2 regions of the Nocardia sp. NPDC006044 genome follow, and region 2 is predicted to be linked to the other one. Evidence: riboswitches for the same ligand, from Rfam matches in the RefSeq annotation. Region 2 holds a riboswitch; the other holds the start of a gene.
What was found. Region 2 has a riboswitch for cobalamin ahead of metE (5-methyltetrahydropteroyltriglutamate--homocysteine S-methyltransferase). Riboswitches for the same ligand answer to the same signal wherever they lie in the genome.
Positions count from the first base shown of each region.

Region 1: another riboswitch for cobalamin. It lies ahead of ACFYO1_RS12175 (methylenetetrahydrofolate reductase); the one in region 2 lies ahead of metE (5-methyltetrahydropteroyltriglutamate--homocysteine S-methyltransferase).

Region 1 covers NZ_JBIAID010000001.1:2,593,783-2,598,602, forward strand. The annotation lists gene ACFYO1_RS12170 (NADP-dependent oxidoreductase) at 1-673, shown strand, start outside; gene ACFYO1_RS12175 (methylenetetrahydrofolate reductase) at 777-1,778, opposite strand; cobalamin riboswitch at 1,914-2,047, opposite strand; gene ACFYO1_RS12180 (helix-turn-helix domain-containing protein) at 2,279-3,166, shown strand; gene ACFYO1_RS12185 (hypothetical protein) at 3,459-3,695, opposite strand; gene ACFYO1_RS12190 (hypothetical protein) at 3,843-4,715, shown strand; gene ACFYO1_RS12195 (hypothetical protein) at 4,737-4,820, opposite strand, start outside.
Region 2 covers NZ_JBIAID010000001.1:1,176,518-1,181,337, forward strand. The annotation lists gene metE (5-methyltetrahydropteroyltriglutamate--homocysteine S-methyltransferase) at 1-2,221, opposite strand, end outside; cobalamin riboswitch at 2,375-2,580, opposite strand; gene ACFYO1_RS05465 (glycosyltransferase) at 2,838-3,710, shown strand; gene ACFYO1_RS05470 (pyruvate carboxylase) at 3,826-4,820, shown strand, end outside.

The sequences.
Region 1 (4,820 bases), 1.4 Mb from region 2:
GCGGGTCGATCTCGAGGTCGCGTCGGCGGCAACCTGGCTCGGTGCGCTCGGAATCACCGGCATGACAGCGTATTTCGGCCTGATCGAGATCGGGAAGGTACAGGCGGGGGATACTGTGCTGATCTCCGCGGCGGCCGGCGCGGTGGGCAGTGTCGCCGGGCAGATCGCAAAGGCGTTGGGCGCCACGGTGATCGGCATCGCGGGTGGTCCGGAGAAGTGCCGGATGCTGACCGAGGAGTTCGGTTTCGACCTGGCGATCGATTACCGCAGCGAGAATGTGCTGCGGCGGCTGCGCGAACTCGCGCCCGGCGGTGTCGATGTCTTCTTCGACAATGTCGGCGGGGAGATACTCGATGCCGCGCTGGCCAACCTGCGCCGGGGCGCCCGGATCGTCATCAGCGGCGCGATCGCGTCGTACAACGCGGCCAAGCCACCGCCGGGACCGTCCCGCTACATGTCGTTGCTGGTGTTCCGGGCGTCCATGACGGGGTTCGTCGTGTTCGACTACGCGGACCGCTACGGAGAAGCCATCGCGCAGATCTCGAAATGGCTGGCCGAGGGCAAGATCAAGCCGCGCGAGCATGTCGTCGAGGGCGGAGTCGAGCGATTCGGCACGACCCTCGAGATGCTGTTCACCGGTGCGAACACCGGCAAGTTGTTGCTGGCTGTCTGAACACGTATGCCGGCCCCGTTCGATCACCCACGCGAGCAACCCACGCGGGTGATCGAACATCAGCGGCGACTCGACCGAGCGAGGCCACCGCCCGGCCGCGGCATCAGGCGCTGAGCGGCGCGGCGGTGACCTCGTAACCGAGGTTGGTGAGCACCTCGGTGGTCGCCTTGGCGAAATTGAGCGTGATGAAATGCAGGCACGGCGCCCCCTCGTCGATGAGGCGCTGGGCCATCTCGGTGGCGATCTCGATGCCGGCCGCACGCACTGCGGCGCGGTTCTCCTCGGCGCCGGTGCCCGCCGCGGCGCGCAGCCGCCGCATGATCGACTCGGGCAAGGCGCGGCCGCTGAGTTCCTCGGCGCGCGCGATGGTGCGCAGGGAGGTGATGGGCATCAGTTCCGGGATGATCGGTTTCGCGCCTTGCTCGGCGTCGGCGGCGGCGACGCGATCGCGAAGGCGCAGATAGTGATCCACCTCGAAGAACATCTGGGTGATCGAATAGTCCGCTCCGGCACGGAGTTTCGCGGCCAGGAACTGCGCATCGGTGGGCAGGTCGGGGGACTGATGGTGCCCCTGCGGGAACGACGCGACGCCGACGTTGAAGTCGCCGAGATCCCGCACGATGCGCACCAATTCCTCGGCGTACTCGACCCCCTCGGGGTGCCTGTGCCATTCGCCGAGCGGATCGCCGGGCGGGTCACCGCGCAATACCAGAATGTTGCGGATGCCGCAGTCGGCGTAGGAGCCGACCAGCGCGCGCAACTCGGCGATGCTGTGCCCGACCGCCGTCAGGTGCGCGACCGGCAGCAACGTGGTCTGCTGAGCTAGCTGTCCGGTGATCCGGGCGGTGCGGTCCTTGGTCGAACCACCCGCGCCGTAGGTCATCGAGACGAACGCCGGATGCATGCGCTCGAACTCCCGCACCGTGCGCCAGAGCCGAGCCTCGCCGGCGGTGTCGCGCGGCGGATTGAACTCCACCGAGAACGGCACCCGCGCCCCCGAATGGATGCGCAGGCTGTCGACGACCGACGGGACGCCGGAGACTGCCGGTGTGAGGTGAGTAGGGAGCCCGTGATTCGAACGGTCACGTCCGGGGATGGAATGCATGGATGAACTCCAGGTCAGCGGCCAGTGGCCGCCGCCGATAACGAGTCGACACCGAGGAGCCCCATGAAGCATCGATCCCGTGCCCGGGTCTGCTCGGCGTCGCGCTCGATCCACGAGGCGACGACCGCCGGATACGGTGTACCCGGCACAATCGGCAGGTCTGCGGGCTCATGGGCACCGACCCGAGCTCGGGTGCGGTCCCGGAGTTTCACCGAGTTCCTCTCACCGGCCACACGCTGACGCGCGAGACCGATTCGACGCCATCGCGCGGATCAGGGGCTCCTCGACTCCGCCTCCGGCGAACCAGTTGCACTCGCGAATATAGCGAAGTCCTCTGGGATCACCAAGGATGAGGGGTCGTCGCGGCGCGGTGACGCGCCGCGGAATCAAACCGCGGGTCGGTTTGCGGAGCGCAGGATATCATCTAACCGACGCGGTGTGGTGCGAGACGGAAATGGGCGCGATACCGCTGCTAGTCGTCGAGAAGCGGGGTAGAGGTCATGGTCGCGGAACCGGTCCGGATCACCGGGATCGACGCGCGGGTCGCCGAGCGCGGTCCGACCGCGCTGCGGATCGCAATCGGTGGTCAACTGCGCAAGCTGCGCGAAGCCAAAGGCATCACGCCGGTCGCGGCCGGCAATCACATCCGTGGTTCGCACGCCAAGATCAGCAGGCTCGAACTCGGCCGGACCGGTTACAAGGATCGCGATATCCGGGATCTGCTGACGCTCTACGGCGTCACCGATCCGGACGAGCGCGAGATGTTCCTGGACTTGGCGCGCAAGGCGAATCAGCCCGGCTGGTGGCACCGCTACAGCGATCTGCTGCCACCCTGGTTCGAGACCTATCTCGGCCTCGAGGGCGCCGCCCAGTCGATCAGAACCTTTGAGGGACAACTGGTTCCGGGTCTGCTGCAAACCGAGGACTACACCCACGCGGTGATCGAGGTCAGTCAGCAGAACGCCGAGGCGGCGCGCCGGGTGGAGCTGCGCGCGAAGCGCCAGGAGATCCTCGACCTGCCGGACGGGCCTAGATTGTGGGCGGTGCTGGACGAGGCCGTGCTGCACCGGCCGATCGGCGGCCGGAAGGTACTGCGCGAGCAGATCGAGCACCTGGTAAAGGTCTCGCACAAGCAAGGAGTGACAATCCAGGTGCTGCCCTTCTCCGCAGGCGTCCACGCGGCCGCGGGCAGCTCGTTCACCCTGCTCCGCTTCGCCGAACAGGAACTCCCCGACATCGTCTACCTCGAGCAACTGACCAGTGCCTTCTACCTGGACCGCAGCGACGACCTCGAGGTCTACCGCGACGTGATGGATCAGGTTGCGGTGCAAGCCGAAACACCGGAACGATCACGCGCCCTGATGATCGCGGCAGCCGCGCGACTCTGAGCGGCCGCCCCGGATCTCGCCCGGTTCCGTAGGCGGTCAAACCGTCTGCCGAATCACTGATCGCCGACGTCAGGTCGATACGCCGATCAGGGAGCGTCGCCGAGTTCGCCGGACGTACTCGCGCCCTTGTCATGCGTTTGGGGGAGTGTGCGCCGGGGGTGCTTGTGTCAGCATTGTTTTGGCACAGGCAACTTCGAGGGGGGCACGTGCGGAACCGTTCTGGCCCAGTTGTATTGGGCGTGGTGGTGCTGGGGGCGTCGGTGTGGGCGGCGTGCGGCAGTGAATCGGCTGATCAGGACAGATCGTCTACACCGCGGGCGCCCTCGACGTCATCGGTCGTCGTTGCGTCCGACCAAGCGTCGGTGACGCCGTCGCCCGGGGTGTCGCCGCTGACACCGGCGACGACGAAACAGAAGTTGATCATTTCGACGCCGCCACTGGTGACATCGTCGAATCCGGTTGTCGTCTCGACGGAGCCGGTGACACCGACGTCGCCGAGACCGATACCGATACCCGGGGTCGTGTCCACCGATCCTCCGCTGCCCACCACGGACCCTTCGGCAGCGCCCCGTCCTTTGGCGCCGTCGAGTGAGATAAAGCCGAGCGGGGGCCGTTGAGCGTCGCGAGGCAACCCGAGACGTCACCGTTGCGGTCGGCGGTGATGATTGCCGGGGCGTTGGCATCGCAGGCCGCCGTATTGGTTCCAGTCCTGTACTACTTCGGGGCGGTGTACGCGAGCGCCTGGTACGGCTATTTCGGGATCGATTCGAAGACGCTCGGCTACTCGGTGAGCGATTTCGTCAGGCGGTCGATGGCACCGACCTTCTGGCCGGTCATCTTGGGGATGGTGGGCTTGCTGGTGTTGCTCGCGGCCCGCCATGTTCCGATGATGATCGCCCGCCGGACGCACAATGAGCTTCGCGCCCTGCGGATCTGGTACGTGCTGATGTCGGGCTCGGGGGTGGTGCTGCTCGCGGTGGCGCCGCTCATCCGGGTGTTCGGGGTGCCGCCGTGGTTCCCGCTGAACAACTACCTGATGCCTGGTTCGATCGTCGCCGGCAGCATCCTGCTCGGCTACGCCACGACGCTGCGCTCGGATCGGCCGGACCTGTGGCGAACTCGGCAGCCTCAGCGCGGACGGTTGCGGCCGCGGCGCCGGGAATCGCCACAGTCGTCCGCGGTCGTGGTCATGATCGCGCTGTTCACGCTCGGGCTGGCCGGCGCGATCTGGATCGTCGGCAACTTCGCCGCCGAGAAGGGTCTCGACGACGCACGGAACCTGGCGGAGAACAGATTTCCCAACGTGCCCTCGACGGTCGTGTGGAGCGTCGAGGGGCTCGGGCTTCTCGGCCCCGACGTCGAGGCCACGCCCGTCGACATCCCAGGCGAGAAGTATCGCTACTACTACGCGGGTCTGCGGCTACTCGATCAGACCGCCGACGCGTACATCCTGATTCCGCAGAAATGGGAAGCCCGCCGCGACCGCGTGTTCATCGTTCCCCGCGCCGACACCATCCGTATCGACCTCGATGCCACGCACAACAACTGACTCGACGGCGGGCGGTGACGCTCAGCGCTGCGCCGGAGTGCCGGACTTCGCCGCCAGCCCGTACTCGATCGCGGTTGCGGCGGGTGTGGCTGTGCCGCCGGGTGC
Region 2 (4,820 bases):
CCACCTCGGCCTGGCCGCGGGTCTTCAGGCCGCAGTCCGGATTGACCCACAGTCGTTCGGCGGGAACGGCTTTCAATGCCGCGCGCAACGAGGTGGTGATCTCCTCCACGCTGGGCACGCGCGGTGAGTGGATGTCGTAGACGCCCGGCCCCACGCCGAGATCGAAGCCCGCCGCGTTGAGGTCGTCGAGCACCTCCATGCGGGAACGCGCGGCCTCGATCGAGGTCACGTCGGCGTCCAGCCCGGCGATCGCGTCGATCACCTCGCCGAACTCCGAATAGCACAGGTGGGTGTGCACCTGGGTGGCATCCGAGACGCCGGATGTGGCGAGCCGGAACGACTGCACCGACCAGTCGAGGTAGGCCTGCTGATCGGCCTTGCGCAACGGGAGCAGCTCGCGCAGTGCCGGTTCGTCGACCTGGATGATCCGGATGCCCGCGGCCTGCAGGTCGACCGTCTCGTCCCGGATGGCCAGCGCGACCTGCCGCGCCGAGTCGCCGAGCGGCTGATCGTCGCGGACGAACGACCAGGCCAGGATGGTGACCGGCCCGGTGAGCATGCCCTTGACCGGCTTGTCGGTGAGCGACTGGGCGTAGCTGCTCCAGTCGACGGTCATCGGCGTCGGCCGCTTGACGTCGCCGAACAGGATCGGCGGCCGCACGCAGCGCGAACCGTAGGACTGCACCCAGCCCAGCTCGGTGGCGGCGAAGCCGTCGAGCTGTTCGGCGAAGTACTGCACCATGTCGTTGCGCTCGGGTTCGCCGTGCACCAGCACGTCCAGGCCCAGCTTCTCTTGCAGCGCAATCACATCGGCGACCTCGGCGCGCATCCGGCGGACGTACTCCGCCTCGTCGATCTCGCCCTTGGTGAACGCGGCCCTGGCCAACCGGATGGCCGAGGTCTGCGGGTAGGAGCCGATGGTGGTGGTCGGCAGCGGCGGCAGCTGGAGCCGCTCCTGCTGCAACACCCGGCGCTCGTCGGCGGGCGCGCGCCGGATCGCGTCCGGGCCGAGCGCCGCCAGCTTGGCCCGCACCTGCGCGTCGTTCAGCCGCGGGTCACTGTGCCGGGTCGCCAATGCCGCACGGGTGTCGGCCAATTCGGCGCCGATCGCGTCGGTGCCCTCGGCCAGAGCGGTGGCCAGCAGCCGGACCTCGGTCACCTTCTCGGTGCCGAACGCCAGCCACGAGCGCAGCCGTTCGTCCAACTTGGTCTCCGCGGCCAGCGTGTACGGCACGTGCAGCAGCGAGCACGAGGTCGAAACCGCCACCGACGCAGCCGAACCCAGCAGCGTGCCCAGGGTGGACAGCACGGCGTCGAGGTCCGCGCGCCAGACGTTGCGCCCGTCCACCACGCCCGCCACCAGCAGCTTGCTCGCCAGCGCGGGCACCGCGGCCACGTCGGAAACGGTTGTGCCCGCGGTGAAATCGAGCGCGATGCCCTCGATGTCGGTGCCCGCCAACGCGGTCAGCGCGGCGTCGGTGTGGCCGAAGTAGGTGGCCACCACGATCGCGGGGCGCTCGGACGCGGCGGACAACTCGGTGTAAGTGCTTCGCACCAGGGCGAGTTCGTCGTCGGTGAGATCGGTGACCAGCACCGGCTCATCGATCTGCACCCAGCCGATACCGGCCTCGGCCAGTTGCCGGAGCAGGTCGCGGTAGAGCGGAACCAGCTCGGCGAGCCGGTCCAGCGGCGCACCGCCGGTGGCCTTGGCCAGCTTCAGGAAGGTGATCGGGCCGATCACCACCGGACGAGCCGGCGCGCCGAGCGCCAGTGCCTCGCGCACCTCGCCGAGCAGCTTCTCCGGGTTCAGCGCGAACACGGTGTCCTGGTCGATCTCCGGGACCAGGTAGTGGTAGTTGGTGTCGAACCACTTGGTCATCTCCAGCGGTTCGACCGTCTCGTTGCCGCGCGCGGCGGCGAAGTACCGGTCCAGCGGATCGGCGATCCCGGCCACCCGCGGCGGCAGCGCGCCGAGCAGCAGGGCGGTGTCGAGCACCTGGTCGTAGTACGAGAAGGTGCCGACCGGGATCGAATCCAGGCCCGCGGCCAGTAATTCGGTGAGCTGGGCGTGGCGCAGGTCGCGCGCGACAGTATGGAGCTGCTCGGCGTCGATCTTGCCGGCCCAGTAGGCCTCGGTGGCCCGCTTGAGCTCACGCCGCGGTCCGACCCTAGGTAGCCCGAGAACCGTTGCGGTGAACGGTGTCTGATTTACAACAGTCACGTTGTCTCTCCAGTGCTGGTGTCGTAGGCCGTCGCCATACGGGCACACGCGGCTACCGGAGATATGTCAGGAGATTCCGCCAACAGAGCCCCGACACATCACGTACTGGTAGAACCGCGCGCCCAGATCCACGAGGCGGTGGCCGTCGGATACGGCGTACCCGACACGGCTGGCAGGTCTTCGGACTCACAGGCACCGGCCTCTCGGCCGACCTACTGGCCGTCGCTTCCCGGGCCTGAGGCCCAGTGCGTGTGACGGCGGTCGTTCCTGCTTACCGCTGCGGGACAGTCCCGGATTCCCACCGGGTTCCCTCTCGCCCGTCCACCCTTTCGAGGCGGACGAACTCGGCTCCGCGACACGACGACGGGGCTCCATCTCGTACGCGCGCGGTGAACCAGCTGCACTCACCAGCATAGGGGGAGCGAGGGTCGCGTGGTGCGGCCGGGCGGAGCGCCGGCGAAGGCCGACGGTCCGCCCACCGCGGTTTGGTCGTTTGTCCAAGTCTGTGAGGAAGCCCACGGAAGTGTGGTGTAGCCCGAATTTCCGAATTGTGTCTAAAGTTGTCACCCTTGGGGGAGGGCTCCAGCGTGGGGAATCGATAGCGGGAGTGCATGTGGTGACTGAACGGTCGGTATCGATCGTCATTCCAACGTACGTCGGGACGGCCGAGAGCCGTGATCTCCTGGATGTGCAACTAGACGCCTTGACGCGTCAAGATTATAGGGGGGAATTCGATGTTTTGATAGCCGACAACGGCTCGCCTGTCAATGTCAAGGCTCATATTGAAAGCCTCGCGGCGAGGGATCGGCTCGAGATCAGATATGTTGACGCGTCAGGCACCCCGGGTGCCGCATTTGCGCGGAATGTCGGAGCCGCGCATGCCACCGGTGAGACGTTGCTGTTCTGTGATCACGACGATCGTGTGCATCCGAATTGGATAAGCCGCATGCTCGCGTTCCTGGACGAGGGGTACGACCTCACATGTTCCGCGATCGAGGGCGATTCGCTCAACGCGGAGCACCCGCGGCGGGTCGCCAACATCCCGGCGCCCGACCAATTCCAGCCACCCGGTGTTTATGCACCTGTGATCGTCGGGACGAGCATGGCGTGCCGCGCCGAGGTCTATCGCAAGCTCGGCGGACAAGATGTCAGCTACGCGGCGAACGAGGATCTGGAATTCGGCTGGCGCGCGCACCGGGAGGGGTACCGGCTCGGTTATCTCGCCGAGGCGCTCGTCGCCTATCGGTATCGTCAAGGTTTCCGGCCCGGCTACCGGCAGGGGCGTAGCAGAGGAATCGGTCTGGCGCGGCTGAATGCCGAATTCCCCGGAAATGGTTTACCCGAGATTCATCTTCCGGAAGTTATGTTACGGATGATTCGGCTCCCTTTTACCCGTGGATTGGTTCCCGAGGAGCGCGGATTGATGATCGGACTGGCGGTGGGTCAGTTCCGCGGCGGGCTGCGGCACCACACGATGCACTGGCTCTGAGGATGTGACGGCCGGATGAACGGATCTTCGCAACGCTGCTAGACCTCGTTGTGAAGATGCTTGCGAAGGCCCCTTCCGTGCCTGTGCGGGGGCTCGGTCCGGGTACCTTAGGCCAATGTTCACGAAAGTCTTGGTAGCCAACCGCGGCGAGATCGCCATCAGGGCCTTCCGCGCGGCCTACGAACTCGGCGCGGGGACGGTGGCCGTGTTCCCGTACGAGGACCGCAACTCGGTCCATCGGACGAAGGCGGCCGAGTCTTACCAGATCGGCGAGCAGGGGCACCCGGTCCGGGCGTACCTGTCGATCGACGCGATCATCGACGCGGCCAAGTCGGCGGGCGCCGACGCCGTCTACCCGGGATATGGCTTCCTGTCCGAGAATCCGGATCTGGCGGCGGCCTGCGCCCGCGAGGGGATCACTTTCATCGGCCCGTCCGCCGAGGTGCTCGAGCTCGCCGGAAACAAGGCCAGGGCGATCGCGGCGGCCAAGGCGGCCGGGCTGCCGGTGCTGCGCTCCAGCGCACCGTCCGCCGACGTGGACGAGCTGCTCGCCGCGTCGCACGAGCTGGACTACCCGATCTTCGTCAAGGCGGTGGCCGGCGGCGGCGGGCGCGGCATGCGCCGGGTCGCCGACGCCGATCACCTGCGCGAATCCATCGAGGCCGCGTCGCGCGAGGCCGAGTCGGCGTTCGGCGATCCGACCGTCTTCCTCGAGCAGGCCGTGGTGAACCCGCGCCACATCGAGGTGCAGATCCTGGCCGATCAGCACGGCAACGTGATGCACCTGTTCGAGCGCGACTGCTCGGTGCAGCGGCGCCACCAGAAGGTGATCGAGCTCGCGCCCGCGCCGAACCTGGATCCCGCACTGCGCGAACGCATCTGCAACGACGCCGTGGCCTTCGCCAAGGAGATCGGCTACAGCTGCGCGGGCACCGTCGAGTTCCTGCTCGACGAGCGCGGCAACCACGTCTTCATCGAGATGAACCCGCGCATCCAGGTCGAGCACACGGTGACCGAGGAGATCACCGATGTCGACCTGGTGCAGTCGCAGCTGCGCATCGCGGCGGGGGAGACCCTCGAACAGCTCGGGCTCAGCCAGGACACGGTCAG